2 regions of the Zhengella sp. genome follow, and region 2 is predicted to be linked to the other one. Evidence: predicted binding sites of a transcription regulator. Region 2 holds the regulator's gene; the other holds the start of a gene.

Region 1 (4,209 bases), 1.1 Mb from region 2:
CGCGCGAACGCCGCGCGATTTCTGTCGCCCCGTCCTGCGCCATGGGAAGGCCCATGATGCGCGCCCCGCGCCGCACGATCTGCTCCAGTTCCTCCACCGTGTAGAAATTCAGCCGCACCGGTATGCCGAAGCGGTCGCGCAGCGGATTGGTGAGCAGGCCGAGCCGCGTCGTGGCAGCGACCAGCGTGAACTTCGCCAGGTCGATCTTCACCGAGCGCGCCGCCGGCCCTTCGCCGATGATGAGGTCGAGCTGGAAATCCTCCATGGCCGGGTAGAGGATCTCCTCCACCGCCGGATTGAGCCGGTGGATCTCGTCGATGAAGAGAACGTCGCCCTCTTCCAGGTTGGTCAGCAATGCCGCGAGATCGCCTGCCTTGGCGATGACCGGACCGGAGGTGGAGCGGAAATTCACGCCCAGCTCCTTGGCCATGATCTGCGCCAGCGTCGTCTTGCCCAGGCCCGGCGGACCGACGAACAGCACATGGTCCAGCGCCTCGCCGCGCGCCTTGGCCGCCTCGATGAAGACCTTGAGATTGGCGCGCGCCGCCGCCTGGCCGGTGAAATCGTCCAGCGTTTGCGGGCGCAGCGTGGCGTCGAAGTCCTCGCCGCGCTTGTCGGCGGAGATGAGGCGGTCAGGCTCGGTCATGGCGCTTCATTCGCATTGCCGGGCCGGGAGCGCAAGCCGCCCGCTCACCGCGCCAGTTCCTTCAGCCCGAGCCGGATGAGCTTGGCCGAATCCGCATCCTCGCCCGCGCTCTTCAGTGCCGCCGCCACCGCATTGGCGGCCTGGTCACGCGAATAGCCCAGGTTGGTCAGCGCCGACACCGCGTCGGCCACGGGTGCCGAGGCCACGCCCTCGCCGATTTCCTGCTTCATGCCGATGGACGCCGCTGCTTCGCCGGCCAGGGCCGGAGCCTTGGCCTTGAGTTCGATGACGATGCGCTCGGCCACCTTCTTGCCGACGCCCGGCGCCCGCGACACCATGGCAATGTCCTTGAGCGCGATCGCATTGGCCAGTTCCGGCGGCGTCAGCGTGGAGAGAACCGCCAGCGCCACCTTCGCGCCCACGCCCTGCACGCTTTGCAGAAGGCGGAACCATTCCCGCTCCAGCGCGGAGCCGAAGCCGTAGAGCCGGATCATGTCCTCGCGCACATAGGTCTCGATGAACAGGATCGCCGCCTCGCCGGTATTGAGCTTGCCCAGCGTGCGCGCCGGGCAGAAGGCCACGTAGCCCACGCCATGCACGTCGATCACCGCGTGATCCTCGCCAATCTCGTCCACCGTGCCCTTCAGCTTGCCGATCATCTCACACCGCCTTCAGCAGCGCGCGCCGCTGCGCCTCGCCCACCCGGTTATGCGCATGGCAGATGGCGATGGCGAGCGCGTCCGCCGCATCGTCGCTTTCGAAGCTGGCGCGCGGCATCAGCACCTTGAGCATCATCTGGATCTGCTTCTTGTCGCCGTGACCGACCCCGATCACGGATTTCTTGACCGCATTGGGAGCATATTCCGCCACCGCCAGCCCGGCCCGCGCCGGAACCAGCATCGCGATGCCGCGCGCCTGCCCGAGTTTCAGCGTGGCGGTTGCGTCCTTGTTGACGAAGGTCACCTCGACAGCCGCCTCGTCCGGACGATGCTGATGCAGCACATCCGCCAGCCCGTCATGCAACTGGCACAGCCTGCTGGCCAGATCCGCCTTGCCGTCCGATCGCACCGTGCCGGATGCCACGAAACGCAGCGAGTTGCCGAGCGTCTCGATCACGCCCCAACCCATGTTCCGCAAGCCCGGATCGATACCGATGATTCGAATCGCCTGTCCCATGCACGCCACCTTGTTCCATTCCGGCCAGCCTTGCCAGCGAAAAGTGAACAAATCAGAAACATGCAAGCGATGGAAGGAGGCGCAGCCGCCAGGGAAGGAATATCCATGGCAAGTCCGCACGGCCTGCTCTATGGCAGGAAGACATTCGCAAGCACGGTCCGATGCATGGCCTTTCCCACTTTCGACATCACGCTGGCCGCAGTCCTCGCAGTGCTGCTGCTGGCCGGCCTCGTGCGCGGCTTCTCCGGCTTCGGCACCGGCATGGTTGCCATACCGGTCCTTGCGGCCACCCATGATCCCGTCACCGCCGTCGTCGTGATCGCCATTGTCGACAGCCTGCCGCAGCTTCCCGCCGCTCTGCCCGCTCTCAGATACGCCCGCTGGCGTGAAGTCCTGCCGCTGGCCGCCGGTGCGGTCCTCCTGCTGCCCGCGGGCCTCGCCGTGCTACGGCACGGCGACCCGCTGGTCCTGCGGTGGGTGATCTGCCTCGGCGTGCTTGCCGCCCTCGTGGCGTTGGCATCGGGCTGGCGCTACCATGGTCCGCGCCCGCCGGTCCTGTCCGGTGGCGTCGGCGCTGTTGCCGGCTTCCTGGGCGGCATTGCCGGCATTCCCGGCCCGCCGCCCGTGCTTTACTGGATGGCCTCGCCCGAACCGCAAGGCGTGATCCGCGCCACCTGCTCGCGCTGCTCCTGATCACGGAAATGGCAACACTGGCCAATGTCCTGGCCGGCGGCATGATCACGGAGGAACGCTTGGCGCTCGGCCTTGCCGGTGCGCCGGTCTATCTTGTCGGCATCCTGGCCGGCCGGGCCCTGTTCCCGCTCGCCACGGCGGCGGCCTATCGCCGTATTGCCTTTGCCGTCATCCTGTTCGCTGTCACCACCGCGCTGCCGCTCTGGGATGGCTGAACGCGGTCAGCGTCCGCCGAACGCGGTCTTCAGCAGGTCGATCTGCGCAGAGACAGGATTGCCCTCCGCCCCGCGCGGCTCCCGGCTGCCGCCGTAAATCTCCATGTCCATGCGGCGCACCACGCCCTGCAGGCGCAAGGACCGCCGGACAAGATCGCGGAACGTGCCGGGCAACTCGTCCCAGCCCGGCGCCCCCTCGTCGGCCGAGCCGGTGTCCAGCTTCACCTTGGATTTTTCCGCCGCCACCTGGTCGCGCGTCATTTCGCCCGAATTGGCCGCCCGTTGCAGCAACAGCCATGAGGCGATCTGCATCAAACGTGTCGTCAGCCGCATCGATTCCGCTGCGTAAAGCGTGGATCCGACCCGTGACAACCCCTTGGCAGCCCTGCGGCCATCGCCGTCCAGATAGGTCGCCGCCTCTTCCACCAGCCCCATGCCTTCCGCATAAAGCGGCTTGAACCGGTCGGAAAACACCCGCCGCTCGGCCAGCCTGATCGGCCCTTCGCCTGTCGTCTTCATCTCAGCCATACGCCCTGAAACCCTGCACTTCAGTCCCGGCCGGTCCGTGTTCCGTCCGCGGCCGCCCGGACACCCATAACGCGGCCTCGACAAAAATGCAGGTCCCGGCCGGCGCTGGCAAGGCCATGTTTAATGAAAGGTTAACGCCGCGCCCTGCCCGTGGAAAAGGCCGAAAAAAAAGAGCCGCTTCAAAGGGAAGCGGCCCGTGGAAGTTTTACAGGGAGGCGTCAAACAGAATGGCTCAAGCCACTCAGGTTCGAATCCAGATAACTGGATACCCACAGTAATGCCTTGTCAGGGTTAAGCGCCGGTTAACAAACCGCCGCTTTCTCCATTCCGTTGCAACTTTTCGTGGGCAAATGGTTGCATGCCGCCCGCATCGCGATCACAGGGCGCGCGCCCCCTCGCGCAGGCGGAACTTCTGGATCTTGCCCGTCGACGTTTTCGGAATTTCCGAAAAGATCACCTGTTTGGGGCATTTGAAGCGCGCCAGCAATTCCCGGCAATGGTCGATGATCTCGGCCTCGCTCGCGCTCTTGCCCGGCTTCAGTTCCACATAGGCCACCGGGGTCTCGCCCCATTTCTCGTCCGGCTTGGCCACCACCGCGCAAGCTGCGACCGCCGGGTGCTTGTAAAGCGCGTCCTCCACCTCGATGGAGGAAATGTTCTCGCCGCCGGAAATGATGATGTCCTTGGACCGGTCCTTGAGCTGGATATAGCCGTCCGGGTGCATCACGCCGAGATCCCCGGAATGGAACCAGCCGCCACCGAAGGCCTCCGCGCTCGCTTCCGGGTTTTTCAGATAGCCCTTCATCACGATATTGCCGCGGAACATCACCTCGCCGATAGTCTCGCCGTCATGCGGCACCTCTGCCATGGTTTCCGGATCGCGCACGCTCAGCCCCTCCAGCGCCGCGTAGCGCACGCCCTGGCGCGCCTTCTTTGCCGTGCGCGCACCCT
Region 2 (4,209 bases):
CCTGCTCGAAGGCGATGGCGCGCGGCTTGCGGCAGGCTGACCATGGCTGAGCATCTGACCCATATCGCGGAAAACGGCGAGGCCCACATGGTGGATGTCGGCGACAAGGCCGCCACGAGCCGCACGGCCATTGCCGAGGGCGCGGTGCGCATGCGGGCCGAAACGCTGGCGATGATCCTTGCGGGCAATGCCAAGAAGGGCGATGTCATCGCCACGGCGCGGATTGCGGGCATCATGGCCGCCAAGAAGACCCATGAGCTGGTTCCGCTCTGTCACCCGCTGCTGCTCACCAAGGTGACCGTGGACATCACGCCCGACGAAACCCTGCCCGGCCTGCGTGTGCGCGCACTGGCACGGGTGAACGGCCAGACCGGTGTGGAGATGGAAGCGCTGTCGGCCGTGTCCGTCACCTGCCTCACGATCTATGACATGGCCAAGGCCGTGGACCGGGGCATGGTGCTGACCGATATCCGCCTTGTCGAAAAGGAAGGCGGGAAATCCGGCCACTGGCGCGCAGAGGACTGAAGAAATGGCATTGCTTCCCGTTGACGAGGCGCTCTCCAGACTGCTGGACGATGCGGGCCTGCTGGGCGCGCAAGAGGTTCACATCGCGGATGCGGCAGGCCGCTTCCTGGCCAGCGACCTGGCGGCCCGGCGCACGCAACCTCCCTTCCCGGCCGCCGCCATGGATGGCTATGCCGTGCGGGCCGATGACATCGCCAACGTGCCTGCCGCGCTGACGGTGATCGGCGAATCGGCAGCGGGCCACCGCTTTTCGGGCAAGGTGGAGGGCGGAGAATGCGTGCGCATCTTCACCGGCGCGCCCGTCCCCTCCGGCGCCGATACCGTGATCATCCAGGAAAATGTCGGCGTGCTCGGCGACGGTCGCGTCCAGGTGAACGAAGGCGAGCCGAAAGGCCGCAATATCCGCGTCGAAGGGCTGGACTTTCGCCAGGGCAGCACCATCCTGAAGGCCGGCCGGCAACTCGATGCCGCGGCGCTGTCGCTCGCCGCCGCCGCCAATCACGACCGCCTCACGGTGGCACGCAAGCCACTCGTCGCCATTCTCGCCACCGGCGACGAACTGGTTCCGCCTGGCGCCCTGCCCGGCCCGGACCAGATCATCGCCTCCAATTCGTTCGGCGTTGCGGCACTGGCGACCGAATGCGGCGCCACCGTCATCGATCTGGGCATTGCCCGCGACGATCACGGCATCATCGGCGCCGCTGTCGGGCGGGCTCGGGATGCAGGCGCCGATATCATCGTCACGCTGGGCGGCGCGTCCGTCGGCGATCATGATCTCGTCCAGTCGGTCCTTGCCGATGCCGGGATGGAACTCGACTTCTGGAAGATCGCGATGCGGCCGGGCAAGCCGCTCATGGTCGGGCGCTTTGGCGAAACGCGTGTGCTGGGCCTGCCGGGCAATCCCGTATCGAGCCTCGTCTGTGCCCATCTGTTCCTGAAGCCGCTCATCAAGGCGCTTTGCGGGGCACGCCATGTGCATGACATCCGCACGGCCCGGCTGACCACGCCGATGAATGCAAATGGCGACCGCCAGGACCACGTGCGTGCGGTTTGCACAAGCGATGGCACGGGCGGCCTGCAGGTGACGCCTTTCAAGCGCCAGGATTCGTCCATGCTGTCCACGCTGGCCGAGGCCAATTGCCTGGTGATCCGGCCCGCGCACGCACCGGCCGTCAACGAAGGCGACAACGTGCCCTGCCTGATCCTGCGCAGCCTCGGCGACTGACCGACCCGCAGGCGTGCCGTGCGTGCGGCACCATTGCGATGCCACTTGCGGAACAGGACGGGAACAGATATGTTTGTTCCGGTTTTGTATTGCGACTCGTCAGGAGGTGGCCCGTGCTCACCCGCAAACAGCATGAACTTCTGCTTTTCATTCATGAGCGGCTGAAAGAAACCGGGATACCGCCTTCCTTCGACGAGATGAAGGATGCGCTGGAACTGGCGTCCAAGTCCGGCATTCACAGGCTGATCACGGCACTTGAGGAACGCGGGTTCATTCGCCGCCTGCCAAACCGGGCACGGGCGCTGGAGGTGATCCGCATGCCCGAGGGGGTTGCGGGCGCACCTCAGGCGCGCAAGTTTTCACCCAGCGTGATCGAGGGCGGACGCGGGCAGCCAGGCGGCACGAAGGCGCCGCCGGCCGAGAAGGAATCCGGACAGTCCATTGCCATTCCGGTCATGGGGCGAATCGCCGCCGGCGTGCCGATCGATGCCATCCAGCATCAGACCCACACGATCGCCGTGCCGCCGGACATGCTGGGCGGTGGCGAGCATTACGCGCTGGAGGTTCGCGGGGATTCGATGATCGAGGCCGGTATTTTCGACGGCGACACCGTGATCATCCGCGACGGCCAGACGGCCAATCCCGGCGACATCGTCGTCGCGCTGGTCGATGACGAGGAAGCGACGTTGAAGCGCTTCCGGCGCAAGGGGGCTTCCATTGCGCTGGAAGCGGCCAATCCGGCCTTCGAGACGCGCATTTTCCCGCCCCACCGCGTGAAGGTGCAAGGGCGTCTGGTCGGGCTGATCCGGCGGTATTGAAGCCTGAAACAGGATTTGGATCGATCGATCATGAAAAGGGGGCGCCGGACTGGCTCGGCGCCTTTTTTTTCGTTCACTCCGTATCCCCGGCCTTCGTGGAGGCCGGCGCCGCCATTCACTCAGCGGCAATACCGGCAGGCTGCTTGCGCCGGCGCGTCGATGCCAGGGCGGCGCCGATCACCGCGAGGATGACGATCGCGGCTTGCGGGACGATGGCTTCCCAGGTCGGGTTCAACCCGGCATCGACGAGCGATGACGGCAAGTCCATCGGATCGTAGGCCAACAGTTGCAGTTCCTGCAGTTCCTGAACCGAACCGCCAACGAATTTCAGGCCCATGACAAAGAGGAAGGCCGAGGTTGCCAGAAAGATGAAACGCAGGGGCAACCGCGCGGCGAAAGCATTGACCGCAAACCAGACAACGGCCAGCACGCCGGTGGCGGCAGCAATGCCGATCCAGAAGCCGACATGCCATCCACCACTCGCCGCAGCGCTCGCATGGAGAAACAGGATTGTTTCAGCGCCTTCGCGAAAGACTGCGAGAAAGGCAATCAGGGCGAGCGACAATGTCGTTCCCGCGCTGACTGCGCGGTCTGCCACGGCACGCAAGGTCGCCTGCCATGCCTTCGGATCCTGCTTCAGAAAGAGCCAACCGGACATGTAGAACATCAGGCCGGCCGCAACCATCATGACAACTGCTTCAAGTCGGTCGTCATGGGCGCCACCGAGGAACACCTCGAAGGCAAGCGCGGCGGCCACGCTAGCAAGAACCGCCATGGCCACGCCGATATAGAGGTAACGCGTGCGCTCGCCCATGCCGGCGCGATGGAGGAACGCGGCAAGAGCCGATATGACCAGAAGGGCCTCAAGGCCCTCGCGAAAAAGGACAAGTCCGGACTCAAGAGCCGCCGACAGAATTGGCATCTCGTTTTCTCTCATTGTTCAAGATCGTCCGCAGGAAGCCAGATGTGCCCGGCGGCCGCAAGCAGCCTTTGCCCAGTTTGTAACGTTTCCAAACTGGATGCCTGCAGGTGGGACGCTGGCGGCACGGCCAAGTGTCAATCCCTGGCCTCCGGCTTCCACTCTTCCAGGCCGCGGGCGGCGCGCGACCATTTCCGATGCCTGTGCCACGGGCGGTATGGCCGGTTGATGGCATGGCGGATCGAAACGCCCTTGCCGTGCGGGTTCAGGCGAAAGGCAGCCGATCCTTCGAGCGCCAATTGCCGGGCTGTGACGATGACGGCCATGTGCCGTCCACCGCAGCGGGGCGCTTCGGAAGGCTTGCTGTAGAGAATGAGGATGGCGGTCCGGCATGCGGCACGGACTGTTTCCGGATCGTCCGTCTGGACGATCCAGCCGCGCGGGGCCTTTGCCAGGCAGAGTTGATCGTCGCAGGCAAATCCCCCGGCCAGGGGTCTTGCCGCCTTGCCTGTCGCTTCCCGGGCCAGCAAGGCCGCCAGGCTGCCGCGTTTCAATGCGGCGGCGCGTCTGACCTCGCCGGTTCCCGCTGCCCGTGTCCAGTTCTGGCGTGTGAAGCTGGAAATCCGGGTGCGATTGAAGGCAAGGCTGCCCTCAGCGATGCGGATGGCCAGCGTCTTTCCGTCATCGGATATCCAGCCATCGGGAATGTCGGCACCGCGCCA

The links. Region 2 encodes LexA, which represses DNA repair genes until DNA is damaged. Its sites were predicted from a motif close to TGTTCNNNNTGTGTTCNG; they were not measured.
Region 1: a site for LexA is predicted at 1,866-1,883, ahead of ruvC (crossover junction endodeoxyribonuclease RuvC). Genes of this name have one in related genera too.

The regions. Positions count from the first base shown of each region.
Region 1 is NZ_JAWKWO010000001.1:1,171,883-1,176,091, forward strand. It holds gene ruvB (Holliday junction branch migration DNA helicase RuvB) at 1-646, opposite strand, end outside; gene ruvA (Holliday junction branch migration protein RuvA) at 691-1,305, opposite strand; gene ruvC (crossover junction endodeoxyribonuclease RuvC) at 1,307-1,822, opposite strand; gene R3D65_RS05585 (TSUP family transporter) at 1,928-2,515, shown strand; gene R3D65_RS05590 (hypothetical protein) at 2,524-2,730, shown strand; gene R3D65_RS05595 (DUF1465 family protein) at 2,737-3,258, opposite strand; gene R3D65_RS05600 (acyl-CoA synthetase) at 3,635-4,209, opposite strand, start outside.
Region 2 is NZ_JAWKWO010000001.1:112,898-117,106, forward strand. It holds gene trpC (indole-3-glycerol phosphate synthase TrpC) at 1-40, shown strand, start outside; gene moaC (cyclic pyranopterin monophosphate synthase MoaC) at 43-525, shown strand; gene glp (gephyrin-like molybdotransferase Glp) at 530-1,750, shown strand; gene lexA (transcriptional repressor LexA) at 1,864-2,568, shown strand; gene R3D65_RS00465 (FTR1 family protein) at 2,684-3,490, opposite strand; gene R3D65_RS00470 (ComEC/Rec2 family competence protein) at 3,625-4,209, opposite strand, start outside.